Regions from separate parts of the Sporolactobacillus sp. PKPK-6 genome, predicted to be linked through region 2. Evidence: a T-box and tRNA genes for the amino acid it is inferred to sense, from the RefSeq annotation. Region 2 holds a T-box; the other holds one or more tRNA genes.
What was found. A T-box is a leader RNA that pairs with one kind of tRNA and senses whether it is charged. The one in region 2 lies ahead of tyrS (tyrosine--tRNA ligase), so its partner is inferred to be a tRNA-Tyr.

Region 1 (15,013 bases), on a different contig from region 2:
GCATCATCCTGTAATTTCTATAGCTCATCTGCTGACCAAGCATATCAATAACCGCCTGATCTTCAGGCGTGTACCCATGCTCCGAGGGACTATATGAAAACTTTTTCGTAAATGTATACGAATCTTGGTTAAGTACGGCAGTGATAAAGTCCCTGATATTCTTGACAACATACAGTCTTTTGGTGCCGGTCTTCATCTGCAAGGTGATCCATGATGAATGAAGGCCAATCGTCCATTCAGTTTGCATCACCTGTTTCCGATCAGCATGCTGCCGATCATATTCTTTCTGTTGAACGCGCGAAAACGTATCGATTAATTGGCCCGTTAAATCCTTGTTGAGACGAGCGATCATATGATATCCCGATACGCGCATCCCCTCTTCTTGCTCTTCTTTTATTTCCAGAAGAACAGCCGCCACATGCTTACAAGGGGTTGAAAATTGCTCAGCGGCCGGACAGTCGCAGTCATAGATAAGCGATCGCCCTTCAAAGCACACATCGACCACATATTGCTCTGTCCCTTCAATTTCCGCTTCCCAAGAATCGGTGTTCGAGTCATAATAGAGGCTTTCCACACGTCCTTCAAGGTAATAGTTATAGCCGCGTTGATAGATGGTCGGGGAAAAATAGTCTTTAATTATTTTTTCTGTTAGTTGAATCATGATTACACTACACACCTGTTCGCTTCATTTATCGTGCGACGTTTTCGTCATTTCGACTGAATCAAATTAAAAAAAGGACTAATTACCGCAACTATAACACAGATTGAAGGCGCAGCAATAGAAGGACACTTTCTAAAAATATGGCATTTGCTAGGTGTTGATCATACAAAAAAGTCGATACTGAAGAACCCGTAAACTAGAGATACTTCGGAACTCGTTGCAGCAAAAAAGTCAGCGCTTTGACTGATGCAAAGCACTGACTTTTTACAGTAGTTGATATGTTTTCACTCGATCCGGATCAGCTGCTCGCATACTGTCTTGGGCGATGGTGCATCAGAAAGTTCGTAAATTGTTTCCATACCAGCATGACTATAATAGGGATTAATAAGCCCATCAGACATTTTAACAGCCAGTGGTCAGGGAGCCCCATGATTTCCGGCAAGTCAAACAGTGCTCGATGCCAAAACATAATCAGCACCGTATGACGCCCCCAGAGAACAAGCCAATGAAAATATTTAAGTTCACTCAGTATTTGCGAGATGAGTATAATCCCTAAGCATAAAATGAGCGGTGTAATCAACGCCAGCCCCGTATGATTTAGATTATCCGATTTCAGATATAATGTGAAATTGATTTTCTTGGTGAATTGATCGTGAATAAGAAATAAATAAAAGATACCAATGGCCAAAAGGGTTATATATTTATGAGACATAGTCTGAAGCAATTTGAACCCGTAATAGCCGGCCAGCATATATGTGGTGGTAATTAATACGACTTGGACATCCCATGGGAAATAAGGGTGTCCTAGGAACTCTGGTTGCTGATGAACTGTTCCAATGGCAAACAGAGTCAGACTGATGATCCATTGTAAGACCACAGGACGCACCCAAGTGATCAAAACGATAACCACGATCAGTGTGAGAATATAGACATTAATGAACCAAAAAATGCTTAAATAATTATTAAGCGTCCTTCCACCGTAAACCAGGCGGACAAAATAGAAAGCGGTGTACGACCAGTCCTGATTACGGACAAAATGGCTAAGCATAATTAAAATGCTTCCCATTAGGAAGTAGGAAACAACTAATGGTTTGCAGCGACGTGACCAAAAGTGACGAACCGCTTCCCAATTATGAGAAAGCGGTTTTAAAAAGAATCCTCCGATAATAAAAAAGAGCGGCATATGCCACCAATAAATGGCATCATAAACGAGATCAAAAGAACGTATATCGCGCTCAGAATCAATGGCGTGCCCGAATACAACCGCTATGATTCCCAGCGCCTTTGCTATATCTACCCATGTAATCCGCCGCTTAGTAGTTGACACCATATCAACAATCACCTTTCATCCCTTAAGCATTTCTATCTTTACTTGAGATCAACCTAAACTGGAATATTTTCCTTTAAAATGGCCTCACAAATGCTTAGTTTAGCACGATTCATTTATTTTGAAAGGTCTATTCACAAGTTTAATCTAAATGTAAAAATTGAGTTTTCTGCCCCAATATAGCGCATAATTAAACTGAAATTTCGTGAATTTTATGGAGGCTTGAAGTTCGAAAATTAAGGGTCAAGCAGGGGTAAAAGGAATGAGCAGTTGGAAATCTTTTTACAAGAAGTTTAGTTGGTTTCTCAATGAAACAAAAAGGCATCTCAGAAATTTCTGAGATGCCTTTTTCGTCAAAAACACTGATACCGGTGGTCGGGGTCGAACCGACACTCCCGAAGGAACATGATTTTGAGTCATGCGCGTCTGCCAATTCCGCCACACCGGCACAATAAAAAATAATGGCAGTAAAAGTAAGTAAATGGAGGCGACACCCGGAATCGAACCGGGGATAAGGGTTTTGCAGACCCGTGCCTTACCGCTTGGCTATGCCGCCATAATAATGGAGCGGAAGACGGGATTCAAACCCGCGACCCCCACCATGGCAAGGTGATGTTCTATCACTGAACTACTTCCGCATTAAATTGGCCCAGCTGGATTCGAACCAGCGCATCACGGCACCAAAAGCCGTTGCCTTACCGCTTGGCCATGGGCCAAAATTTATGGGGCGATTAGTGGGGATCGAACCCACGCGTGCCGGAACCACAATCCGGTGTGTTAACCACTTCACCATAACCGCCATAATGATTAAAAACAGGGGTAGTAGGAATTGAACCCACACTGGAGGTTTTGGAGACCTCTGTTCTACCTTTAAACTATACCCCTATAATATGTAAATGGAGGGAGAAGGATTCGAACCTTCGAACCCGTAGGGAACGGATTTACAGTCCGTCGCGTTTAGCCTCTTCGCTATCCCTCCACAATAATAAATAAAATATAAGGAATAGATATTGGCATCTATTGTATAAAATATAATGGTGCCGATCAGAGGACTTGAACCCCCAACCTACTGATTACAAGTCAGTTGCTCTACCAATTGAGCTAGATCGGCACGAACAAATGGTGGCTCGAGGCGGAATCGAACCACCGACACGAGGATTTTCAGTCCTCTGCTCTACCGACTGAGCTACCGAGCCATTATGTAAAAAACAAATGCTGACAATATTAAGTGAACAGCCTATGTTGTAAAAAAACAAAATAAAATGGCGGATCCGAGCGGATTTGAACCGCCGATCTCCTGCGTGACAGGCAGGCATGTTAACCCCTACACCACGGATCCACAATTGCGGGGGCAGGATTTGAACCTACGACCTTCGGGTTATGAGCCCGACGAGCTACCAGACTGCTCCACCCCGCGATGATATGGTGGAGGATATAGGGCTCGAACCTATGACCCTCTGCTTGTAAGGCAGACGCTCTCCCAGCTGAGCTAATCCTCCATATAATTTTGAACAAGCCATTAAAAACACCATTACATTCTAATACATGGCTCATAAAAAATCAAGTAAAACAATGACCCGTACGGGATTCGAACCCATGAACCCACCGTGAAAGGGTGGTGTCTTAACCACTTGACGAACGGGCCAGAAAAGCAATTGTCGTAACATCTTGCCGCCGACTTTTAAAATGTTACCATCATTCATACCAAATTGCAAGTGTTTTTATAATTAATTTTTAAAAATCAACTATTCCAGTATAACCGATATATGCCAATTAATACAACAACAAATAGGCAGCACATTTTTATCATGCTGCACTGCTGCCCCTCTCTTGATTATCTCATCATGCTGCTGCATAAAAAGAGCCCACCCACAATGGATGCCCTTCTACGCCCCTCTCAGTACTCTCAAAGCAGTTTGTTGCCTGAATGGGAATCACTGTTCATAACCTTCTCAAGGTCACTGGAAGATAACGGACGATAATAATAATAGCCCTGAACTAAATCGCAGCTCCATGTTCTTAGAAACTCAAGTTGAACTTGGTTTTCAACACCTTCAGCAATCAACTGAAGGTCTAAGTACTTCGCTAAATTGATAATTGCTTTGGTAATGCCGGTTCCCTTGGCACTATAACCAATATCTTGAATAAATTGCATATCCATCTTCAGACGATCAACAGGCAATTTTTTTAAACGTCCTAATGAGGAGTACTTTGTTCCAAAATCGTCAATTGACAGCGACACGCCAAGTGCTTTTAAATCGTTAAGCACACGCACGATGTACTCGAAATCCTTTGTTGTTGCACTTTCAGTTATTTCAAGTTCAAGAAGCTCAGGATCAATGCCTGTCTCATCAAGTACTTTTTTTACCTGGTTGACAAGCAGCGGGTTGCGAAGCTGAACAACTGATAAATTGACAGCGACACGAACAGCGGGTATACCTTTATCAAGCCATTTTTTCAGCTGAGTGCACGCCGATTTTAATACCCACTCGCCTATTGGGTTAATTAAACCGGTCTGTTCCGCCAGCTCGATGAAGACACCAGGCGATATGTTCCCGAGTTCCGTATGTTTCCATCTGAGCAGTGCCTCAACACCAACGACCTGTTCCGTTTTTAGACAAACCTGGGGCTGATAGACAATGCTCAATTCATTTCTTGGGAGTGCATGAAAGAGACTGCTCATTAATCTCAGCCTCATCTGCAGCCTGTCTTTCATCTCTTTGGTACATAGAGCATATTGGTTCTTCCCCTTGCTCTTCGCCTCATACATAGCCGTATCAGCGCTTTTAACCAATGTTTCGGTATCATCTCCATCATCGGGATATAGAGCAACACCTGCACTGGCTGTAACAAATACTTCTTGTTCACGAAGCATGAATGATGTGTGAAACAATTTCATGATTTTATCAATAGTGCGGATTGCCTCTTCAGGTTCTGAAATGTGATTAAGCATGATCAGAAATTCATCACCGCCAAATCGCGAAACGGTATCCGCCGGGCTGATGCAATGCGATAATTGGCCGGTTACCTTCTTAATCAGCAGATCTCCGGCTTCATGTCCTAGTGTGTCATTCACATCTTTAAATGAATCTAGATCTAAGAAAACGATCGCAATCTTGTTGCCCGTTGATTCTGCATGGCTCATTGCTCGTTTTACACGCTCGCCAAATAACAAGCGTTTAGGAAGACCTGTGAGTTCATCAAAATAGGCCATAAAATGAATCCTTTTCTCTGCAGTTACTTTGACCAGCGCATCCGCAAAAATGTTTGCTACAATTTCAAGCAGACTCATCCAGTTAATGTTCCAATCGTTCGCTGTTTTTGTCGATTCCAGCTTTAAATGTCCAATCGCAACGTTATGAACGGTAATGGGAACAGACAGTACGGATTGAATTCCTTTCTTTTCAAGTTCTTGCCGAATAACCTCAGCCTCGCGAGGCAGCTTTTCACGATTCGAAATGTGAATGATGCTGTTTTCTCCAAATTGTTTTACCCATTCTTGTGAATAGGTCGCGAAACCATGAACAATCTGATTTGGATTTTTCTTATTCCAAAAAGAGCTGTTTTCCGGATCCATAAAATTATATTCTGCTACACTTAGGTTGAGCGAGACATGATCAATATCAAAGAATTCTCCGATCGCTTTAAGGATATTATCCATCTTTTCTTCGACATTAAGACGACTTACCGTCACAAAGTTTGCTGAGATCTTTGATGCGAATTTTTGCACACGCATCTGCTCCGAATTCTGCTTCAATCTGAGAATATAAATTCGATTCACATAAAAGGCAAAGATAACGCCCGCGGCTAAGATTGTAAGTCTGCTTATATAGACATCACTTCTCAACGTAAGATGCAAACTTTGGGCTGAAATCCACACATAGATCTGCGTGAGAAAAGAAGATAAGGATATTGCTGTAAGCATCATTCGCTGATTGAACACCAATGAGCCAATAATTGTTACAAATGGGATTGCAAAGATTACAGAACTCGTGTTTCCTGCTAATTTTATGATGAATATGGGTATAATTAAAGAAGCGATAATGGTGTAAATTGCTTCCATATCACTTCGATTCGTATGTCGTCTATTACAAATGAATAGGGAAACACCTAATCCAATAAGTAACAATCCTGTTTCAAAACTCGAGACAAAGCTTTCATTTTTTGAAAGTAAAAATTGACAGACAAAATAGACGATTCCGCACAGTACAAGAACCATCGACGACAGATCATACATTTTTGTGCGATTTTCTTCATTAAGAATCATTTCTGCTTCATCTATGGTTGGATTACTCATCAATCTGTATTTCCTGATACAGTAACAGATGGACGCAATGAAGAGCATGAAGAGGATTGGCGCCATTTGTGGCACAGGCAGAAAGTCAAATGAATTATTGATCAAGTCGGTAAATGTGCCCAATATACTAACGACAACATATCCCCCAAAAATAACCTTTGCCTGATGCTGTTCATCTTTTGTTGTTGCATGTTTTCTCCAGTTCCAAAGCATCAATAGACCCGCTACTAAAAATACCGTGAAATAGCTATAGAAAAAAAAGTCCCAGCCATTGTTTACTGCGAGATTCACCCATAGACCGTCACGCTTAATAAATTGATACTGCGCAGCGGCCATGGGGGCCGAAAGACCAAATACATAAACCGTAAGCGCAGCAGGCAGATAAAGTGCCGGATACATCCACACTTTTTTAAGAATCCGTTGATTTCCTGTCAATATAAAACAAAAGTGCAAAAGCGCTCCGTAAAAAGTGCCCCAGCCAATGGCTGAAAATCTTCTCCAAAACAAACAGATTGTACTGCTCGGTGCAATCACAGAAATTGAAAATCCAAATGACCAGATGCACAAACACATACAAACAGTAAAGAAAATACGATTTAATTGATCCTTCGCATTTTTCAAAATCACATAAGTACCTAATAGCACACTGATTATGCAAACAATCATAAATAAGAGTGAGAAAAAATGCAGATTTGACGTTTCCATTTACTAACCTTCTTTCACAGTCACCAAAACATTACATTCGTATGTATTCAAGTCAACCGGGCGTCATTATTTTAATTATTCATTTCACTAAAAATCACGCGTCAACTATTCTTTTTCGCTCTACCTTAAGTTTATTATGAACTTGGTCTACATAATACTGCATTAAGGACAAATAGTCTATGCCATTAGTATCGGTACAAATAGCCAATTGGTGAACCTATATTCACTAAAAAGCATAAAAACCGTAAAAAAGAAAACCATACACAGATTGAACAGATCTATGTATTGTCAACTACTTTTTCGCATGTTGATTTTTATCGTCATCTATTGTAGCATGGCCGCAAATCGGAACTTCGCTTGTTGGTGTGAAAAAGCGCAAGTGAACATCATAATCATCTGGATCATCAGATGGCATCATAAAAGCTGTCTCAGAATTGTTTAACTCCTTATATAATAAAATTAATATACTAAAACTTGAAACATCAAAAATGGGCTTCACAGCTTATCCTGTAAAGGATTAGCACAAAAATAAAAGCAAGAACACCGATAACTCGGTATAATTGAAGTGTCGAATCCCAATTAACCGAGGAGTGTTCATGCCATGAAAAGTATATCACGAAATGACCATCCATCTCTTGGAATTTCTTCTTCAGTCCAGGAATTTTTTACACGATTTCGTTTGAGTCAACTTGCGAGAGCCTCAAACGCCACAAAGGCAAAGGGGGTCCCCTTCCGGGTACTGTTCTGTTATCTCATTAGCACGGTCTTTTCAAACAAGTCAGCGTATCGCGATTATTTGAAGCATCAAAATCAGCTGAACTTCTCGGATAAGACCTTTCGCAACCTGCTCAACAACGGCAAGATTAACTGGCAAAAGTTTCTGATTCTGCTCTGTTGCCGGATCATTCAGTTCATTAAACCCTTGACGGATTCGGCACGGAAGCCTGTGTTCATTGTGGATGATTCCATGTATGAACGCGCCCATGCGAAACGCGTGGAGCTGGCGGCGTTTCAATTCGACCACGCCAACCATCGGCATGTGCGCGGCTTTCGGTTTCTTCAACTAGGCTGGAGTGACGGCAACACTTTTTTGCCGGTCACCTTTTCCTTGCTTTCGGGTCAGAATCAGGTATGCGGTACAAAAGCTGATGCTCGCACCCATTCTGGAAAGCGGAAGCTTCAGGCCCAGCGTAAAGCGCCTGATGTGGTTCGAGAACTGCTTTCTTCTGCCCTGAGGCATGGCGTCCGAGCATCCTATGTTTTGTTTGATTCTTGGTTCTCTAGTCCTAAAATGTTTCAGCAGCTGCGTCAACTTGGCCTTCATACCGTCGCTATGGTGAAACGGTCGAAAAAGGTTTATTACCGGTTCAATGGTCAAATGATGGACGTGAAAGCGATCTTCAACGCTCAGAAAAAACGTCGTGGACGCTCACGCTACCTACTTTCTACCGTTGTAGAAGCGGTTGTTGAGGGAGAGGTCTTACCCCTGAAACTCGTATACGTCCGCAACCGTCGTAAACGCAAAGAGTATCTGGTCTTAGCGTCAACCGATATCCAACTTTCTGAAGATGAAATCATCCAGCTTTATGGAAAACGCTGGTCCATTGAAGTGTACTTCAAGATGTGCAAGCACTATCTTCGACTCGCTAAATACCAGGGTTTGTCTTATGACGGGATTTTTGCGCACACCGCCCTGGTCGCTATCAGTTATTCCCTTCTTGCGGTTCAGCACCGTGAACAGGTGGACGATCGCACTTTGGGTGAGTTGTTTTATTTGATGGTCGATGAGCTTTCGGATGTGACCTTCGTCGAAACGCTTCAGCAGTTGATCGACTTATTTCAAGAAGTTTTCAAAGACGAGTATGTTCTTTCTGAGCAAGCAGTCCATCACATCATCGAAAATTTTCTAGAGAAGCTACCTACCAGCTACCAGAAACAGCTGACAAAAGCGGCGGCCTGACCTAAATTATTCATAGTAATCATAGAGCAGGCAAGGGATGGGTGCGCTTTTTTAACTTTCAAGTTTTAGTTAATATAAAAAAAACACAAAAGCAGATGTAACCATTTATGCGAGAATTCTTACTAAACACTGATCAAATGGTAAGTTCTATGAACCCATTGATTTTAAATTATCCTTCTTATCATTAAATGTTTATAAAAAACAAAAAACCTCGAAAACGCTTGTTTATCAACGTTTTCGAGGTTTCTATGATGCACTTATGACAGTGCCTTAGCGGAGAGCGAGGGATTCGAACCCTCGAGACGGCTCAATAACCGTCTACACGATTTCCAATCGTGCTCCTTCGGCCACTCGGACAGCTCTCCAAAAAAGGCTTCACAACAACTTATCATTCAGATCATCTAGCTCCACCACGATACAAACACTATGGAGTGATCTACCGACAAATGTCGTGAAGCACAATCAATATTATATATTGCCTGGCAGTGACCTACTCTCACAGGGGGACAGCCCCCAATTACCATCGGCACAGAAGAGCTTAACGACCGTGTTCGGGATGGGAACGGGTGTGACCTCTTCGCTATGACCGCCAGACTTCCGGCTCGCATGAGCCTTCAAAACCGGTAACGAAAGCAATCGAAACAAAACAAGTGAATCCAAGGTATTCTGGGTTAAGCCCTCGACCGATTAGTATCTGTCCGCTGCACACCTCACGGTGCTTCCACTTCAGACCTATCAACCTCATCATCTCTAAGGGGTCTTACTGATTTAAAATCATGGGAAATCTCATCTTGAAGGGGGCTTCATGCTTAGATGCTTTCAGCACTTATCCCGTCCACACATAGCTACCCAGCGTATGCTCCTGGCGGAACAACTGGTACACCAGCGGTGTGTCCATCCCGGTCCTCTCGTACTAAGGACAGCTCTTCTCAAATTTCCTACGCCCGCGACGGATAGGGACCGAACTGTCTCACGACGTTCTGAACCCAGCTCGCGTACCGCTTTAATGGGCGAACAGCCCAACCCTTGGGACCTACTTCAGCCCCAGGATGCGATGAGCCGACATCGAGGTGCCAAACCTCCCCGTCGATGTGAACTCTTGGGGGAGATAAGCCTGTTATCCCCAGGGTAGCTTTTATCCGTTGAGCGATGGCCCTTCCATGCGGTGCCACCGGATCACTAAGCCCGACTTTCGTCCCTGCTCGACTTGTAGGTCTCGCAGTCAAGCTCCCTTGTGCCTTTACACTCTGCGAATGATTTCCAACCATTCTGAGGGAACCTTTGGGCGCCTCCGTTACCTTTTAGGAGGCGACCGCCCCAGTCAAACTGCCCGCCTGACACTGTCTCCGAACCGGATCACGGTTCAGGGTTAGAATGTCGATATCGTCAGGGCAGTATCCCACCGATGCCTCCACCGAACCTAGCGGTCCGGTTTCCAAGGCTCCTGCCTATCCTGTACAAACGATACCCACATCCAATATCAAGCTGCAGTAAAGCTCCATGGGGTCTTTCCGTCCTGTCGCGGGTAACCTGCATCTTCACAGGTACTATAATTTCACCGGGTCTCTCGTTGAGACAGTATCCAAATCGTTACACCTTTCGTGCGGGTCGGAACTTACCCGACAAGGAATTTCGCTACCTTAGGACCGTTATAGTTACGGCCGCCGTTTACTGGGGCTTCAATTCAAAGCTTCTCCCGAAGGATAACCTCTCCTTTTAACCTTCCAGCACCGGGCAGGTGTCAGCCCCTATACATCACCTTACGGTTTAGCAGAAACCTGTGTTTTTGGTAAACAGTCGCTTGGATCTTTTCACTGCGGCTCATCGGACCCGTAGGTCCGACGAGCACCCCTTCTCCCGAAGTTACGGGGTGATTTTGCCGAGTTCCTTAACGAGAGTTCTCCCGAGCGTCTTAGAATTCTCTTCTTGCCCACCTGTGTCGGTTTGGGTACGGGCACCGTTTCACTCGCTAGAGGCTTTTCTTGGCAGTGTAGGATCAGGCGCTTCGGTACTTAAGTTCCCTCCTCATCACCGTTTGGCGGATAGCAGCGGGATTTGCCTCGCTGCCGGCCTCGCGGCTTGAACGCACACTTCCATCCGTGCGCTCGCCTTACCTTCCTGCGTCCCCCCATCACTCAAACGTGAAACGCTGGTACAGGAATATCAACCTGTTGTCCATCGCCTACGCCTTTCGGCCTCGGCTTAGGCCCCGACTAACCCTGAGCGGACGAACCTTCCTCAGGAACCCTTAGGCTTTCGACGGAGAAGATTCTCACTTCTCTTTTCGTTACTCATACCGGCATTCTCACTTCCAAACGCTCCAACATGCCTCACGGCACATCTTCAATGCCCTTGGAACGCTCCCCTACCATGACCTTACGGTCATCCGCGACTTCGGTGCTGTGCTTAGCCCCGTTACATTTTCGGCGCGACGCCACTCGACCAGTGAGCTATTACGCACTCTTTAAATGGTGGCTGCTTCTGAGCCAACATCCTGGTTGTCTGGGCAACGTCACATCCTTTCCCACTTAGCACAAACTTAGGGACCTTAGTCGGCGGTCTGGGCTGTTTCCCTTTCGACGACGGATCTTATCACTCGCCGTCTGACTCCCGGACGTAAGGGCTTGGCATTCGGAGTTTGACTGAACTCGGTAATCCTGTGGGGACCCCTTATTCAATCAGTGCTCTACCTCCAAGTCTCACTCATCCGAGGCTAGCCCTAAAGCTATTTCGGGGAGAACCAGCTATCTCCGTGTTCGATTGGCATTTCACCCCTACCCACACCTCATCCCCGCATTTTTCAACATGCGTGGGTTCGGGCCTCCATTCAGTGTTACCTGAACTTCACCCTGGACATGGGTAGATCACACGGTTTCGGGTCGACAACCCTAAACTAAAACGCCCTATTCAGACTCGCTTTCGCTGCGGCTCCGCCTCTTCAGCTTAACCTTGCTTAGAATCGTCACTCGCCGGTCCATTCTACAAAAGGTACGCTGTCACCCCCCGAAGGGGGCTCCAACTACTTGTAAGCACACGGTTTCAGGATCTCTTTCACTCCCCTTCCGGGGTGCTTTTCACCTTTCCCTCACGGTACTGGTTCACTATCGGTCACTGGGGAGTATTTAGCCTTGGGAGACGGTCCTCCCGGATTCCGACGGGGTTTCTCGTGTCCCGCCGTACTCAGGATCCACTCCGGAGTGCACGTTCCGTCGGCTACAGGGCGTTTGCCTTCTTTGGCCGACCCTTCCAGGTCGTTCGCCTGAAACGTGCATTTCTGACTCCATGTGGAGTGTCCTACAACCCCAAAGAGCAAGCTCTTTGGTTTGGGCTGTTTCCCTTTCGCTCGCCACTACTCAGGAAATCGCATTTGCTTTCTCTTCCTCCGGGTACTGAGATGTTTCAGTTCCCCGGGTCTGCCTTACTCTGCCTATGGATTCAGCAGAGCATCCTATCTGTTCAAGATAGGGGGTTCCCCCATTCGGAAATCTTCGGATCAAAGCTTACTTACAGCTCCCCGAAGCGTATCGGCGTTCGTTCCGTCCTTCATCGGCTCCCAGTGCCAAGGCATCCACCGTGCGCTCTTTAAAACTTAACCACTGACGATGAAAATCTTACTCCTCATTCGTCACACATACGATCAACAGATCACGAATAATCCATCAATCGTCTTGGATGTTTCTTGACTTTCTTTCGTTGCTTTCGTTATCCAGTTTTCAAGGTTCATAATGCCGTAATTGACATAATAATGGTGGAGCCTAGCGGGATCGAACCGCTGACCTCCTGCGTGCAAAGCAGGCGCTCTCCCAGCTGAGCTAAGGCCCCACAATAAATGGTGGGCCTAAGTGGACTCGAACCACCGACCTCACGCTTATCAGGCGTGCGCTCTAACCAGCTGAGCTATAGGCCCCCACCAAAATATGCTGAAGGAATGTATCCCTCAAAATCAAACAAAAGTCCAAGCGCTTCGCTATTGATCGTTTCCTTAGAAAGGAGGTGATCCAGCCGCACCTTCCGATACGGCTACCTTGTTACGACTTCACCCCAATCATTTGTCCCACCTTCGGCGGCTGAGTCCATAAAGGTTCTCGCACCGACTTCGGGTGTTACAAACTCTCGTGGTGTGACGGGCGGTGTGTACAAGGCCCGGGAACGGATTCACCGCGGCATGCTGATCCGCGATTACTAGCAATTCCGGCTTCATGCAGGCGAGTTGCAGCCTGCAATCCGAACTGGGGGTGGCTTTATGGGATTAGCTCGACCTCGCGGTTTCGCTGCCCTTTGTACCACCCATTGTAGCACGTGTGTAGCCCAGATCATAAGGGGCATGATGATTTGACGTCATCCCCACCTTCCTCCGGTTTGTCACCGGCAGTCACCTTAGAGTGCCCAACTGAATGCTGGCAACTAAGATCAAGGGTTGCGCTCGTTGCGGGACTTAACCCAACATCTCACGACACGAGCTGACGACAACCATGCACCACCTGTCACTCTGTCCCCCGAAGGGGAACGGCCTATCTCTAGACTTGTCAGAGGATGTCAAGACCTGGTAAGGTTCTTCGCGTTGCTTCGAATTAAACCACATGCTCCACTGCTTGTGCGGGCCCCCGTCAATTCCTTTGAGTTTCAACCTTGCGGTCGTACTCCCCAGGCGGAATGCTTAATGTGTTAACTTCAGCACTAAGGGTTGGACCCCCTAACACCTAGCATTCATCGTTTACGGCGTGGACTACCAGGGTATCTAATCCTGTTTGCTCCCCACGCTTTCGCGCCTCAGCGTCAGTTACAGACCAGAGAGCCGCCTTCGCCACTGGTATTCCTCCACATATCTACGCATTTCACCGCTACACGTGGAATTCTACTCTCCTCTTCTGTACTCAAGCTTCCCAGTTTCCAATGACCGTTTGCGGTTGAGCCGCAAGATTTCACATCAGACTTAAGAAGCCGCCTGCGCGCGCTTTACGCCCAATAATTCCGGACAACGCTTGCCACCTACGTATTACCGCGGCTGCTGGCACGTAGTTAGCCGTGGCTTTCTGGCCGGATACCGTCACTGCAAGAGCATTTCCTCTCCCGCACGTTCTTCTCCGGCAACAGAGCTTTACGATCCGAAAACCTTCTTCGCTCACGCGGCGTTGCTCCATCAGACTTTCGTCCATTGTGGAAGATTCCCTACTGCTGCCTCCCGTAGGAGTTTGGGCCGTGTCTCAGTCCCAATGTGGCCGATCACCCTCTCAGGTCGGCTATGCATCGCTGTCTTGGTGGGCCGTTACCCCGCCAACTAACTAATGCACCGCGGGCCCATCTGTCAGTGATGGCCGAAACCATCTTTCAGCCCTGCACCATGCGGTGCAGGGGATTATCCGGTATTAGCTGCGGTTTCCCACAGTTATCCCAGTCTGACAGGCAGGTTACCCACGTGTTACTCACCCATCCGCCGCTCACTTCCGGGAGCAAGCTCCCTTCTATGCGCTCGACTTGCATGTATTAGGCACGCCGCCAGCGTTCGTCCTGAGCCAGGATCAAACTCTCCAAAAAGTGTTACTTGATGTCGGATACTAGATCCGTCCTTACTTTTTCGTTCATAAGATCCATAGCAAAATTGAATTGATTATGGGGTTTAAAACCCTTATATCACGCTTGGCTTTTGTTTAATTTTCAAGGAACATTTCAAACAGCAACTCAATTATTATAACATTTTTACTAAGTCATGTCAACAACTTTTTTTTAAAAATGTTTCAGCGAATCTTTACTTTGCTGAGTGTAATAATTAAGTTTTCTTTAAAAAGACAAGATGTATCTTAACATGCAACATGATCTTATGTCAATAGCCAATTCATATGATAATGAATTCATCATAAGCAACCTGACATAATATGACACAATGTCGCAAAAGACAACGTAAACTAATTTATCATGGATGGAGACAATCGTCAATACTTAATTCAACATAATGGCTAAATAACTTCAAACCTTCAAAAAGATGCTTCATCTTTAACTTGCCCTTTCACATATACTGAAGCTTTTTGAACTATGATGAACCATGAAAAGATTTGGTGCGGCCGC
Region 2 (15,013 bases):
GCCCACAACCTCAAAATCCTTTTCCATTTCGAGCAACTGAGCAAGCGCGCCACGAAGCATTCCTTGATCCTCAGCGATTAATAATTTCATTTTTCTTCAACCACCTTTTGTTCATTTAACGGCAGAGAAAAACGAAGGAGCGTTCCTTTATCTTTTGTCCGCACATCCACTGCTCCCCCAATCAAATGCATTCGTTCTTGCATTGTGTGCAAGCCGTTTCCTCTTGTATCCTTGTTTCGAATGCCGATCCCGTCATCAATAACCTCAAGAATTAATTTATGACCATCAATCGCCGCCTGAATGATGCAATGCTTGGCAGCACTGTGCCTGACGACATTAGTGATTGCTTCACGGAACGCAAGGCTCAGCATTGTCTCATCGGCTGCCTGAAGCCGCGGCCATTTTTCCGGATTATGAATAATCACTGAAATGCCTTTTGTTTCAAGAAAATACTTCGTTTCATTTAGTTCCTCTGCTAGCGAATGATGACGAATGGACGCAACAATCTCCCGCGTTTGTCCCAAAGCCGATCGAGTAATTCGTTCTATTTCTCCGATCTCTGATTTGGCACGACCCGCATCCTTATCAATCAATCGAAAGGCAAGCTCGCTTTTAAGAATAATCATCGTCAACGTGTGCCCCAGTGTATCATGAAGATCACGTGCAAGACGTCCACGCTCTTGTTCCTTAACCAAGGCAACAATCTGTTCATTCGCCTGGGCAAGCTGATGATGCAAATTTTTTGTTCGCTCGTGAAGAAAAATTGCGATCGGAATGGCAGCTTCTAATAGGAAAAAAAAGACCTGATCATGATAAATAAAAGCTAACGGCCAACCATCAATGATTTGCGACACCGACAGGTAAGCCGCGGCTAGTCCCGCAATTCCAATCGCCAAGTCTCTCACACGTTCAATATAACCGAAAAGAAAAACAAAACTAATGCCGTAAAGGAGCATTATGGCAGAATCGAGAGTTACTGAGGCAACGACGAGTGCAGCGACACCTAATAAAAAATGGACAAGTAGCGTCGTGTACTCAAGCCAGTACATCTGCCGAAAGACATAAAGCAGTACAAGTCCTGCAATCAACCCAATCACTTTTTCCGATAAATGATCGGCCTGCCAAACATTAATAAAGAATTGAGGAAAAATAATCAGTATCCAAAGATAGGGATATGGGCCTGTCGCTTTTGGAAATATTTTCAATCTTCGCGCCCTCTCTCTAAGCGGCTTTTCTTTAGAATACATGTTAATAAAAAGTCAGTAAACAAGTTAAATAAAAATTCGATTATTTTCAAAAAAACTGAAGCTTAATCTCATGACATTTCCCATTCATCGATAATACGCACGCAAATAGGCATTTTATTTTCTCTGCACGCTTGTATCCAATGCCGTTCATTTTCGTCAATGATGATTTTTCCTTTATCTAGAACATGCACCTGGTAATCTTCAAACCATTTAAGATCTTGAAGCTGATGGGTGGCATAAACCACTGTCTTTCCTCTCCTCTCCTGCAATCGACGAATCGACTGTGCGATTTGCATTCCGGAATAGAGATCAACACCTGCGGTTGGCTCATCAAAAAGATACAAGGATTTATCAATCAGACAATACAGAACGATAGTCAGCCAGCGACGCTCTCCAGGGGACATCTTGCCATATTGCATATCCCACAAATAGGTGATTTTTCTTAATGCACTCGGATCATCAAAAAGTTCGCTACACATCTCTGGTGATAAATCCCCACTCCTGTATTGACCGCTCCCGCATAAAATCAATTCAGCAAGATCTTTACCTTTTATCGTGCTTAGAATAGGAACTCCTTGGATCTGATAGAGTATTTCATTTCTTTGGATTGGATTCAGAATAGCCGCATCAACATTGAGCAAACCTGCGAAGGCATCAAGAAGAGTCGATTTTCCTTCTCCATTCATTCCAAGTAAAAAATGCGTCTTCCCTTGCACGAGATTAAATGATAGATCGTCAAAAATTAAGCGATCATTTTGCCGATACCTAAAATTCAAATGTTCTATTTTCATGCGTTTCACCTCAATTTCTAAAAATCGGTAAGAACTGTATTTTTTTTAAAGAAAATAAACCAATAAACAAATAGAAACAAGTTATTGTGATCGAAAACCAAATCTGAAACCCATGGATAGATGTTCCATCAAACAAAAATCTTGCGATCTGAAAGGCATAATCAATGGGGTTGATGAATGATAAAACACGATTTATTTGATTGACCGACATGAAAATAAAGCAGAAAATCAGTATATTAGTTAACGGGATCATTGTTTCCTGTCGCAAGCGTAGAGCTGCAAAGAAAAGAAAGAGAAAAAATATTGGCGGACTGCTTAGAATAATCAGCAGAAAGGATTGAATCAACAGTTTTATTATTGGCAGATCGAATAAAAAACAGCTAAGAATATCCAAGATTAGAACGGATAGAGTGAGTAAAATAAATTGTGATATGTATTTGGCATAAATGATCGAGCAGACATTCCCTGAAATGAATAGAAACATTTTTAGAAATTGATCTTCTCTTAGAACAACTAATGAAGGGCCGCTGTTAATTATGGCATAAAGAACAACCATGTAGCTAATCCAGTAAAACACATGATTCTGGACAATCTGCTGATCCGACGTATGGAAGATAAAGGGACGCATCGTATAAATGATTGATCCAATTGGCACTCCGAGGGTAAAGATCAAATTAATTTTGTAATACATCATGACACGCAAAAAATGTTTAACCAGCGGAAAAGTGTTCATCATTCAGCCTTCTTTATTATTGAAATAATACCACTACAAAAAGAATAGCCAATGATTTGCAGCACGCATAGTCTCACATATCATATTTCTTTTATGACAGCTGTCATATTTGTTATATTTCGCTGATTTTATGACAAATTAAAAAACACAAGCAACTAAGCTTGTGTTTTAAAAATTTTATATTTGGGAATGAATTAGTTAAGGATTCTACGAACTACACCGCGGAAATGTGATTTCCAGTATGAGTTGTCCATGCTTACAATGGCAACGCCGGTGCTGCTCTGGGAACCAATGAAGCGTCCGCCACCTAGATAAATACCAACATGACCATTCGTTTTATATGTATCGAAGAATACGAGATCACCAGGACGTGCAGAGGCAAAGCTTACCGCACTGCCTTGACTTACCAGTGCACCTGTTGATCGACCGACTCCAATGCCATTTGCCGCAAATGCAGCATGAACGAAGCCAGAGCAGTCAAACTGACCAGCTGCAGGATTGGAAGCACCAAATACGTAAGTCGACCTGCCAATAAATCGATTGCCATAACCAAGGATACCGGAAATGCCCCCTGTCGCAACGGATGCTGACAGACTAACAGGCTGAGACTGTGCTGAATCATTTGATGAACTGCTACTATTTGATGAAGAATCACTAGCTGTTGAACTGCTTGAGTTACTTGAGCTGCTTGAACTGTTCGAATCAGTAGATTCACTGGATGGATTATAAGAAACCGGTTTGATCGATGCACGTTTCAGGTCTTCTGCAGCACTTGCTAAAGAAGCGAGTTGAGCTGATACACTGGCTTGCTTTTGATCCAATGCCTTAGAAGCAATTTTCTTCTTTTCCTGAAGTGCAACAACTTCAGTTAACGTATTCTTCAGCTTTTCCAAACGTGCAACATTGGCTGCTTGTTTTCTCTCAACACTTGCTTTCTTTGTTTTCACAGCGACTTGATCATTCTTTTGATCAGTAATAATTTTTTGATCCTGGTTCGTAATCGTTGTTAGTGCAAAGGTACGGTCAATAAAATCCCCGAAATTTTTGGAACCCAGTAAGACATCTAAGTAATTTACAGATCCGCCATTCTTATAGATCGAAACTAAACGATCATTTAACAGTGCTTTTCGTTTTTCAATTCGTTTATTGATTTCAGTTATTTCAGCTTTCAAGGCACTAATCTGATCATTATTTTGATTAATCTGTGCCTGTCCATCACTGATTTCGCTTGTCAGTTTCAACTGTTTCTTATTCATCTCGGCAAGTTCATTCTGAATGGCTTGCTGCTGCTTAGTCAGCTGATCTCTCAGTGATTTTTGAGCAGAAGTTTTGTTATTAATATCACTTAATGATGGTGAAGCGTATGTAACTGATGGAGCAATCGAAGTATATGTCAGTCCGAACGTCAGTGCCAGTGTCACGGTTGCTTTTTTCTTATTCATTTTCATGATCGGCCTAGTTCCTCCCCAAAACAATCATTCTCTTTTTTTACCGTACATTTTATTAGGTTCTATTATTTTCTCTTTATCGACTTTTTAATTATAGCACCCTACCTTTTCAAACTGATATTAAGCTTATATGTCGAAATGAAATATAATTGTAACATTAGCTCGATATCCCACGAATTAAATCATTTTTCCTTTGTAATAAATTTGTCATTTAAATAAATTTTTCAGAAAAAGAATTTATTGGGACAACAAATGAAAGGAATAGGACAATTTGAACGTGACATACATTAACTAAGTAGAACAAAATGAGCGGAGGTAAATGCCATGTTTCTTATCTTTGGTTCGGTTTTGCTGACAACTGTTCTCTACAACCAGTTTAGAGAAAAACCATTAACCGGCCGTCTTTATCGGCAACCACTGGCATTGTTATTTTGCGCGGTTTGTGCACTTTCCACTATGCAGCCATTGCCGCTCATTGACTGGATCATGATCGTTACAACTTTGTGTTTTTCATTCGGGCTCGGATTGATCCAAGGTCGTTTTACCCCGCTTTTAAATCATGACGGCGCATGGTATCTTTCTGGATCCATCATGTCGGTATTAACTTGGTCGCTGTCAATACCCATTCGTTTTGCGCTCAAATCCCTATCAATCCATTACTTGTCAATGACTCCTTCATTAAATGGTTCTTCGAGCTTTATTATTTACTTCATATTTATCTCTGGATTTTTATTTGGTCGTTACACGATGCTAATGGTTCGATATCCTTCACTGCTGAAAAATGTTGGAAAAAATGAGCAGAAATTAAAACGGCTTCGTGAAGCACGATAACCACATAAAGGTTAACGGCATCCATCAACCAAACAACACACATCAATCTGATGTTCCGGATTGATTTTTTTAATCCAAGATTATGACAAAATTCCACTTCTTTCCTATATAAAATGTTAATTTCGCTGTTGGACAAGTTCTTCTTTTGAAATTTAAATAATGGTACAGGATTTAGTGCATACATTTCTTGACTTTAAATTAAAATGATATAAAATTATTGAAGGTTTTCCGTGTATTTTTTTTTACACATTTTTAATATAACTTCATATTAATCCGTATGATATAATTTGGGACTATAACGATTTTAAATTTAGATGTGAATAGTACCTTAGTTGAATCATTTACCTTGATTTCAGGAGGTTGAACAAACGTGAAGCAATTATTTACTGGCGGACAACGTATACTAACAAAAAAATATGCATTCTTCTTGCTCACAGTCATCCTATTTTGGCTAAAAACTTACTTTGTCTACTTAACTCAGTTTAACCTCGGTGTCAACGATAAGATGCAGCAATTTCTGCTCTTTCTAAATCCGGTAAGTTCTGCACTTTTATTTTTTGGTATCGCTATTATTTTTAAGGGACGCTTGCAGCAATGGCTGCTAATCATTATTAATTTTGTCCTATCATTCTGGCTGTATGCAAACATTGTTTACTACCGCTTCTTTAGTGATTTCATTACATTCTCTACGATGACTCAATCAACGGGCAATGCCGGTGACTTAGGAGGAAGCATTGCGTCGTTGATGAATGGATACGACGTTTTATTTTTCATCGATACTTTAATTGTTCTTAGTCTCGTTCTCTTTAGAATCGCTCGCCCGTCTGCTGAGCGATGGAACATTCGCGCAATCTTTACTGTCTTTGTTTCCGCAGTCATGGTTTTCATTGTTAACTTAAGCCTTGCGGAAACCGACCGGCCGGAACTGCTTAGCCGAACATTTGATCGGAACTATATTGTAAAATATTTAGGCGCTTATAATTTTGCAATCTATGATACCATTCAGAATGCCCGCTCAAATGCTCAGAGAGCGATGGCAGACAGCAGCGATATTAATGATATTCAAAATTTCACCAAATCAAATTTCGCCGCTCCGAACCCGAACTATTATGCAAAAGCCAAGGGAATGAATGTCATTTATATATCCTTGGAATCTTTGCAGAGCTTTGCCATCAACTACAAAATGCCTAATGGTCAAGAAGTTACGCCTTTTTTAAACAAGCTAACGGCAGGCGCCGATGACACCACCTATTTTAAGAATTTTTATCATCAAACCGGCTCAGGTAAGACATCCGACGCTGAATTCATGATGGAAAATTCGCTCTTTCCTCTCTCGCAGGGACCTGTATTCCAGATGAAAGGACTAAATACGTATCAGGCTGCTCCTGCAATTATGAATCAGCGCGGCTATGAGACTGCGGTATTTCATGGTAATGTCAAGTCATTTTGGAATCGTGATCAAATGTATAAATCACTTGGTTATGAGCGTTTCTTCGATTCTAAGTATTATGATATGAGTGCTGAAAACACAAAGAATTACGGCATGAAGGATAAACCGTTTCTTAAGGAAACAATACCTTATCTTTCGAATCTGAAGCAGCCGTTCTACAGCAAATTAATCCTTCTGTCTAATCACTTCCCGTTCGGCATGGACAAAGAGGACACAACGTTTCAGCCTGGAGACTTTGGTGACAGTGTTGTTAATAATTATTTTCAGTCTGCCAATTACATGGATCAGGCTGTTGAGCAATTTTTCACAGACTTAAAAAAGGCCGGTCTCTTTGATAACACGGTGATTATTATGTATGGTGACCATTATGGTCTCTCAGAAAATCATAACGATGCCATGGCGAAAGTACTAGGCAAAGATGAAATAACTCCTTTCGATAACGCTCAGTTGCAGAAAGTACCACTGTTTATTCATATTCCTAAGGTAGCAGGTGGTACAGTTTCAACCTATGGCGGAGAAGTTGATGTAAGACCGACACTGATGAGTCTGCTCGGTATTAATACCAAAAACTACATTCAGTTTGGAACAGATCTTTTTTCAAAGCAACATCGTCAAATTATTCCTTTCCGCAATGGTGATGTCATTACGAACAAATATTCAATTGTCGGCGGAAATGTCTATGCTAATAACGATGGCAAGAAAGTTGAGGACTCACTTGGAAAGCCATATGAAGATATGGCTAAAAAGATGCTTGACTACTCAGACAAGGTTATTTATGGTGACCTGCTGCGCTTTTATCATCCTAAAGGATTTGTTGCACCTGATGTATCAAAAATCAACTATAATACTGATCAAAAGATTCCACCTGACTCAAACTACGGTGTCTCTTCCACTCAAACGAAAAAATAACGAGCCCTTAACAGGGCTTTTCTTTTTTTTACTTTTTGAAAGGTGAGTACTTGGTAAAATGAAAAGGTATCAATTTTTATTGATGATGAGGTATATTTCTCTTTGGTTCTATCAAAGCTTGCATAATAGATTGTAATTTGTCTATGATAGTTATAGAAAGAGAGGTTATTGGTTTGCAGACAGTCAAACGCTTGCTTGTAATCAGTGATATGCATGGTCAGATCGACGCGTTTAATGCGTTACTCGATAAAGTTAATTATTCACTTGAAGAGGATCTGCTCTTCTTGTTAGGGGATTATGTCGACCGTGGACAGAATCCAAAAGAAGTAATAAAAAAAGCACGCCAACTTGAAAAAGAAGGTGCGATTACTCTAAAGGGCAATCACGAGGATATGATGGAAAAAGCGCTTGTCGGGGAAAGCACTGAAGCTGTTTCTCATTGGGCTGCAAATGGCGGCGCACAAACCTTGTCGAGTTACGGTTTATCCATTGAGAATGTCTATAAGGACGTTCAGAATGGAACGCTTTCGCTACCGGATGAGCTCCAGGACGATTTAGAATGGATTCAGCACTTAAACGTTTATGCTGAAACGGAACATTACTTTTTCGTTCATGCAGGAGTCGATCCTGAAAAAGAGTTAAAGGACACCGATGAGACAACCTTTTTGTGGATTCGCACACCATTCTTTGAGGGCTATCAGGGGGATAAGACTGTTATTTTCGGGCATACGCCAACGTTGAATCTTCACGAAACGAGCGACGTTTTTTTTGGAAAGAATAATATAATCGGCATAGATGGCGGCTGCGTGTTCGGTGGCCAATTAAACTGTTTGGAACTTCCCTCCAAAACGACCTATTGTGTAAAATAGGAAGCAAACAATTGATTTATTTGCTAGTAGAGATTCCTCGGCTAGTTAAAACGGTTTATTAAATTATAATGAGCTAATAAAAGTGATTAAAGGTATGAACCCTAACAGCGGCCATGTTAAAAAGAGCTCTCCAAGTAGATTTGCACTGTCTGCTTGAAGAGCTCTTTTATTATTTGCTTAATGATTCTAACTTAGCTGAACGGCTCGTCATCTTTATGAAGCAGGCTCGTTGTCGCTTGTTTTACTTTGTCAACACCGCTGTCTACGATTTCCCTTACAGAAAGGTCCTTGCGCATCTCAGCTCCTGATTTCGGAGCAAACAGCAAAGCAATAGATGCACCGATCGCGCCGCCAATAATTCCGCCAAGCACCAGCTCCTTAATGCCAGTACCGCTGCATGTACACTTTTCATTTTCTGAAGCCATTATTTAGCCCCTCCTTAACCGCAATCTGAATTGGTAGCTGAATACCCATAGCTCTAAAGCATGTATCAACTACACTTAGTATACCATGTGATACAATCCCGTCCTAAAACTTCAATTTATTTTGCATAACTTAGAAAAAATTAGAATTGTATTAATGTGTATTTTTTCTTGCCACGGCGGACAATAACATATTCATCGTCAATTCGATCATCATTCGTCACCTGTGCATTCAAATCCATGCAACGCACCCCGTTAATATAAATTGCGCCATTAGAAATATCTTCGCGTGCTTGACGTTTGGAAGATACAACACCAGCTTCAACAAGCAAATCAAGCAGCCTGACCGCCTCTTTGGTTGTCGCGTTAAATGTCGGTACATCTTTAAAGCCCTGCTTAATTTCCTCTCCGCTCAGTTGTGCAACATCGCCGCTGAACAGCGCTTTTGAAATGTGTTCTGCCTGCTGCAATGCATGTTCACCATGGACCAGAATGGTCATTTCTTTAGCAAGTGTTTTTTGAGCCTTTCGTTCTTCCGGGTGTTCCTTGACCTCTTTAGCCAATGCTTCAATTTCAGCTTTCGTTAAGAACGTAAAATATTTTAAGAAGTTAACGACATCATCATCTGATGCATTGAACCAAAATTGGTACCATTCATACGGGGTTGTGCGCTCAGGATCCAACCAGATTGCTCCGCCCATTGATTTGCCGAATTTAGTACCGTCGCTCTTTGTGATTAAAGGAAAGGTCATGGCAAATGCTTGTTCTTCATGGCCGCGCTTCCGAATTAATTCCAAACCGGCAGTGATGTTGCCCCATTGATCGCTGCCTCCGACCTGCATTCTGCAATGTTTTTTCTCATAAAGGTTGAGGTAATCAAAAGATTGCAACAGCATATATGAGAATTCAGTAAACGAAATACCTGCTTCCAGCCTTGTCTGCACGGAATCTTTGGACAGCATATAATTCAGTGTGAAATATTTGCCGACATCTCGTAGAAATTCAATTGCGGACAATGAATTAAGCCATTCTGCGTTATTAACAAAGGTCGCATTTCCTTCATCAAAATGTAGAAAACGATTCAATTGACCTTTCAAGCTCTCTGCATAGCTGTCCACTACCTCTTTTGTATTCAGCTGCCTTTCCGTTGAACGACCGCTTGGATCGCCGATCATACCTGTACCGCCACCGACAACAGCAATTGGATGATGCCCTGCTTTCTGCAGACGCATCATGATTACAATGACGAGTAAGTTTCCTGCATGCAGACTGTTTGCAGTTGGGTCAAAACCGCAATAGAAGGTCAGCGGCTTCTTCAATGCCTCACGCAATGCTGTTTCATCCGATACTTGATTAATTAAACCTCGATACTTTAAATCATCAATAATATCCATAATTGGTTCAACCTTTCCTAATTAAATTGAATCTCTTTCATGTTAAAAAAGTTACTGCTAAAAGTTAAAAAAATAAAAAGCGCTCCTTAAAAAGGAGCGCTGATCGCACGGTACCATCCTTGTTAACTGATAAAAAAACAGTCACTTAATTAACTCATAACGGCTGCAACCGTCCTCTGCTACTAATTGAATATATGTTCACAGAAGATACTCGAGGAGGTAATTCGCTGCATCGATTGCTGCAAGGCTCGCACCAAACCGCCTGCTCTCTTAATAGCCGTTTCGACCGCTACTTATTCCTGTCATTGTTTTTCACTATATAATGTATAGTCATTCTGCCACTTTTTTTGATTCCTGTCAAATTTTCAATAACGAACTGATTCGTAAACTTTGACTTATCCTACAATCTTATTCATGCGTTCTTATCATTGAAACTATTTGCTTCAGTAAAAGAAAAAAGCACTGCTTTGCAAGTGCTTTTTTCGAATTGATTTATTCAACAGTTACTTTGATGTCTCCATCACTCTCATCAACGTTCATTTTCTTCGCATTACCATGGTCAATAAGCAAGTCGGAAATTTGATCCTCAACCTTCTCTTCAAGAACCCGACGCAATGGTCGTGCGCCAAATTCGGGATTGTAACCGAGCTCTGCCAATTTCTTTTTCGCTGCATCCGTGACACTCAACTCGATGCCCTGTTCAGAAGCTGCCACGCGGATATCACCTAACATTAGATCGACAATGGAAAGCAAATCTTCTTTTTTCAATGCATTGAATTTGATAATTCCATCCAAACGGTTCAAAAATTCAGGCTGGAAATAATCTTCAAGCTGTTTAATCATATCTTCACGACTGCTTGTTGTTCCAAAACCGACCGAAGCAGATTTATTCTTTATCCCGGCGTTGCTTGTCATGATAATAACCGTATCTTTGAAGCTTACCGTTCTTCCCTGGCTGTCTGTCAAGCGACCATCATCCAAGATTTGCAGAAAGATGTGCATTACGTCCGGATGTGCTTTCTCAATCTCATCAAGCAAAATAATGCTGTATGGTTTGCGACGAACTTTCTCAGTAAGCTGTCCGGCTTCGTCATGGCCTACATAACCCGGAGGTGCTCCGATTAAACGAGACACTGAGTGCTTTTCCATGTATTCACTCATATCAAGACGGATCATTGAATCGCGTTCACCAAACATTTCTTCAGCAAGCGTTTTTGCAAGCTCGGTCTTTCCGACACCGGTTGGTCCTACAAACAAGAACGAACCAATTGGACGTGTTGTTTTGCGAAAGCCTGTGCGATTGCGGCGAATGGCACGTGATACTTTTTGGACGGCTTCGCTTTGACCGATTACTTTTGCATTGAGGCGGTCAGCCAAATTACGCATTTTGTTTTGTTCATCAGCCTGCAATTTGCGAACCGGAATCCCTGTACGTGTCTCAACAATTTGCTGAATCAGTACATCATCAACAACCGCATCTTTGCCGGTAACGGGCAATTCAGAACCATTGGCTTTGATTTTCTCCAACTGTTCCAACTGCTTCTGATACGCATGTTCTTGATCACGAAGACGTGCAGCAGTTTCAAATTGCTCATTTTTTGTCGCTTCTGCCTTAGCCGCAGAGATCTCTTCAATTTTCTTCTTAACACTCTCTGTATCAACAGGAGTAAGATTCAAATTAACCTTAGACCCCGACTCATCCATTAGGTCAATTGCTTTATCCGGAAGAAAACGATCCTGAATGTATCGCGCCGACAGCGCCACGCATGCCTTGATTGCTTCATCCGTATACCGAACATGATGGTACTTTTCATACTTCGATTGAATGCCTTTTAAGATCTGAATGGTCTGTTCCTGAGTCGGCTCATTGACAATGACCGGCTGGAAACGCCGCTCCAAAGCTGCATCTTTTTCAATTTTGCGGTATTCATTCAAGGTCGTCGCGCCGATAATTTGCAATTCGCCACGAGCAAGTGCCGGCTTCAAAATATTTCCTGCATCCATAGATCCGCCTTCTGCAGACCCGGCTCCGACGAGCAAGTGTACTTCATCGATAAAGACAATGCAGTTCTTCCGCTTTTCAATCTCAGCCATCAACTGTTTCATTCGCTGCTCAAATTGACCTCTGATTCCTGTACCCGCAACTAAGGAAGCAACATCAATCAGATAAATTTCTTTATTTGCCAGCTTTGCAGGTACCTTTCCTTCGGTAATCTTTAAAGCGAGTCCTTCAGCAATCGCTGTCTTACCAACACCTGGCTCTCCGATAAGGACCGGATTATTTTTATTTCTTCTATTTAGCGTTTCAATAACTAATTGAACTTCGCGCTCACGACCAATGACCGGATCAATTTTTCCCTGTCGTGCAGCTTCGGTCAGATTTCTTCCGACTTGATCCAGAAATCCGCCACGACGGTGACCACCGCCGCCACCTCCCGCTGACTTTCCGTTCATCCCGTCAAAATTCAAACCGTTTTCCTGAGCTCTATTTTCACCGGAGGCCATTGACGGTTGAATAAAGCTGCGGAATAAATCATCAAATGGCGACCCGCCGCCCTGAAAAAATGAAGGCATATTAAAATTATTTTTCATTTTTGCGTAGCACTCCTCACAAAGATGAAGATGTTTTTGCTGTCCATTAATCATTACATTCATTTCAACAACTGCTTGATTTAATTTACACTCATCACAAAGCATAAGATCAAACCTCCTTCAGTTTGATTTAATGTCAATTAGGATTTGGATTCTTTTGACCTTATTTGACCTTATGACTATATTATAATCTGACCTTCTTTGACTTTCAAGTATAAAGGATAAAAAAATAAAAAACCTCTGCAATGACGATATTTGCAAAGGTTGTTAACCATATCAGTAAAAATTAATTATTTGACGATCATAACCGGGCATTGCGCGAGTTGAAGCACTTTATTGCTGACACTCCCTAGGATCATCTGTCCAAATGCACCCATTCCTCGGTTGCCCATAATAATTAAATCTTTCTTCGTATCATTTGCATAATCACAAATTTCTTGTGCCGCAATACCGTAAAGATGTTTTTTGCGGAACGTCACAGATGTATCTTTAGATGCTTTTTCGATAGTGTCGTCGAGCATCTGATTTCCTTCTCTTTCTTCAACCTCTTTGACATCCGCATCCAGTGATGGACCGACCATAGAATAGAAAGGAAAATAGACTGGAGATGGGCTCACATAAAGTAATGTAATTTCGGCATTCTTCTTTCCTGAAGCGATCGAAACTGCTTCATGAACAGCGCGGTTTGCCGGCTCAGAACCATCAACAGGAACGAGAATCTTATACATAATCATCACCAACCTTCCAAAACTCTTTAACTTACTACACCTATACTATACCACCTTTCAAAATTTGTAAGCGTATTTTAAGACAATAATTCCCTAATTTTATGACATTTTTTCTACACTTATAACAATGATTAAAATTTCCGATTTTCGAAAAAAAAGCTGTTTCAAAGCCAAATATTCGACTTAGGAACAACTTCTTTAACATTGCTTGATTCCATTTGAACTAATCAATTTTATTTAAATACAGTTTTCACTACCTTTTCCGAAGAATGCCCGTTTTCAAGCGAGCAGAACTTATCAAAAAATGCATCAAAACGATCAGATACGGCAAATCCGGATGCTGCAATGTTCTGCACAGCCTGAATTACTTCCTCTGTTGTCAAAACAAGCGGTCCTGGTGCTTTCTGTTCAAATTCAAAATAAAAGCCGCGCAGGTGATCACGATAGTCATCAATATCATACGTAAAGAAAATCATTGGCCGTCTTAAATTCGCAAAATCAAAGAAAACGGATGAATAGTCCGTAATCAAGAGATCAGAGATCATGTAAAGTTCACTAATGTCCTCATGATGTGAATAATCATAAGCAAATCCTTCATATTCAGTTAAATCAAGGTTATCAGCAATCAAGTAGTGCATGCGCATGATGATTATGAAATCTTCTCCAAGTTCCTTTTGCATGCGTCGCAGATCCAGATCCAATTCAAAACGATAACGACCTTTACCATAGAATTGATTATCACGCCATGTCGGTGCGTATAAAATAACTTTCTTATCTTTTGGCAAGCCAATTCGATCCTTAATTGCATCGATCGTTTCTTGATTATTCTTCTGATATAGAAAATCGTTGCGTGGATAGCCGGACTCGATCATTGTATTCTCAAAGCCGAACGCACGAGCAAAAATTTCCGATGAATACCGGTTTGGTGATATTAAATAATCCCACCGAGCAGACTCTGCCAGAAAATTCCGTTTGTACTTCTCAGTATTTGTTCCTGGCATGTGTACTTCTTCCATATCCAAAGCTAGTCGTTTTAATGGTGTTCCATGCCATGTTTGAAGATAAATCGTGTGTTTCGGTTTTGACATCCAAAGCGGTAAGCGCACATTCGTCACCCAATAATTAGCACGGGTCATGAGCATCAGCCATTTCCATGAAAAACGCTTGACGTACGGCAATTGATGCTGTTCAAACAATTCTGTATACTTGGCGTTAGCGCTCCAGATCAATTGATATTCAGGGCAATGCTCACGCATATACTCATAGATCGCACGCGGATTGCAACTGTATTGGCGACCGAAAAAGCTCTCAAACATCACTAAATTCTTTTTCATCGGCAGATGAGAAAGGGCTTGAAATGTTCGGTGATAAAGAGATGTAAATACTCTGCTCTTCTTTACACGATTCAAGCCGCGTCTTGCTTTCCCTTTAAGTGCATCAGCCACGGTATACGGCGCGATGCGGAAAGCAAGGCTGTGATTGCGATTTCGCTTCACAATCAGGCTCTTCTTCAATCCATTCAGTTTAATGATGTGGCGGCCAGTGATCACCTTATGTCTGGCAAGAATACGCACTGGACGTTCAGAATACAGCATCCCG

Region 1: it encodes a tRNA-Tyr, which carries the amino acid that the T-box ahead of tyrS (tyrosine--tRNA ligase) is inferred to sense. The anticodon was not compared.

What each region holds. Positions count from the first base shown of each region.
Region 1 covers NZ_JBWXPA010000002.1:675,936-690,948, forward strand. Annotated here, with positions in the region: gene AC1MBV_RS14040 (DEAD/DEAH box helicase) at 1-661, opposite strand, end outside; gene AC1MBV_RS14045 (acyltransferase family protein) at 960-1,991, opposite strand; tRNA gene AC1MBV_RS14050 (tRNA-Leu) at 2,355-2,436, opposite strand; tRNA gene AC1MBV_RS14055 (tRNA-Cys) at 2,471-2,544, opposite strand; tRNA gene AC1MBV_RS14060 (tRNA-Gly) at 2,552-2,626, opposite strand; tRNA gene AC1MBV_RS14065 (tRNA-Gln) at 2,633-2,704, opposite strand; tRNA gene AC1MBV_RS14070 (tRNA-His) at 2,712-2,787, opposite strand; tRNA gene AC1MBV_RS14075 (tRNA-Trp) at 2,803-2,873, opposite strand; tRNA gene AC1MBV_RS14080 (tRNA-Tyr) at 2,886-2,967, opposite strand; tRNA gene AC1MBV_RS14085 (tRNA-Thr) at 3,024-3,099, opposite strand; tRNA gene AC1MBV_RS14090 (tRNA-Phe) at 3,109-3,184, opposite strand; tRNA gene AC1MBV_RS14095 (tRNA-Asp) at 3,252-3,327, opposite strand; tRNA gene AC1MBV_RS14100 (tRNA-Met) at 3,332-3,405, opposite strand; tRNA gene AC1MBV_RS14105 (tRNA-Val) at 3,412-3,487, opposite strand; tRNA gene AC1MBV_RS14110 (tRNA-Glu) at 3,562-3,633, opposite strand; gene AC1MBV_RS14115 (EAL domain-containing protein) at 3,895-6,990, opposite strand; partial or broken gene AC1MBV_RS14120 (PhzF family phenazine biosynthesis protein) at 7,316-7,438, opposite strand; gene AC1MBV_RS14125 (IS4 family transposase) at 7,592-8,950, shown strand; tRNA gene AC1MBV_RS14130 (tRNA-Ser) at 9,225-9,315, opposite strand; rRNA gene rrf (5S ribosomal RNA) at 9,428-9,544, opposite strand; rRNA gene AC1MBV_RS14140 (23S ribosomal RNA) at 9,618-12,545, opposite strand; tRNA gene AC1MBV_RS14145 (tRNA-Ala) at 12,697-12,772, opposite strand; tRNA gene AC1MBV_RS14150 (tRNA-Ile) at 12,781-12,857, opposite strand; rRNA gene AC1MBV_RS14155 (16S ribosomal RNA) at 12,937-14,485, opposite strand.
Region 2 covers NZ_JBWXPA010000001.1:584,070-599,082, forward strand. Annotated here, with positions in the region: gene AC1MBV_RS02850 (response regulator transcription factor) at 1-90, opposite strand, end outside; gene AC1MBV_RS02855 (sensor histidine kinase) at 87-1,205, opposite strand; gene AC1MBV_RS02860 (ATP-binding cassette domain-containing protein) at 1,316-2,038, opposite strand; gene AC1MBV_RS02865 (hypothetical protein) at 2,049-2,771, opposite strand; gene AC1MBV_RS02870 (coiled-coil domain-containing protein) at 2,966-4,213, opposite strand; gene AC1MBV_RS02875 (hypothetical protein) at 4,544-5,050, shown strand; gene ltaS (lipoteichoic acid synthase) at 5,421-7,409, shown strand; gene AC1MBV_RS02885 (metallophosphoesterase family protein) at 7,583-8,278, shown strand; gene AC1MBV_RS02890 (YtxH domain-containing protein) at 8,470-8,703, opposite strand; gene tyrS (tyrosine--tRNA ligase) at 8,844-10,094, opposite strand; T-box leader at 10,184-10,409, opposite strand; gene AC1MBV_RS02900 (ATP-dependent Clp protease ATP-binding subunit) at 10,587-12,791, opposite strand; gene AC1MBV_RS02905 (universal stress protein) at 12,977-13,420, opposite strand; gene AC1MBV_RS02910 (CDP-glycerol glycerophosphotransferase family protein) at 13,648-15,013, opposite strand, start outside.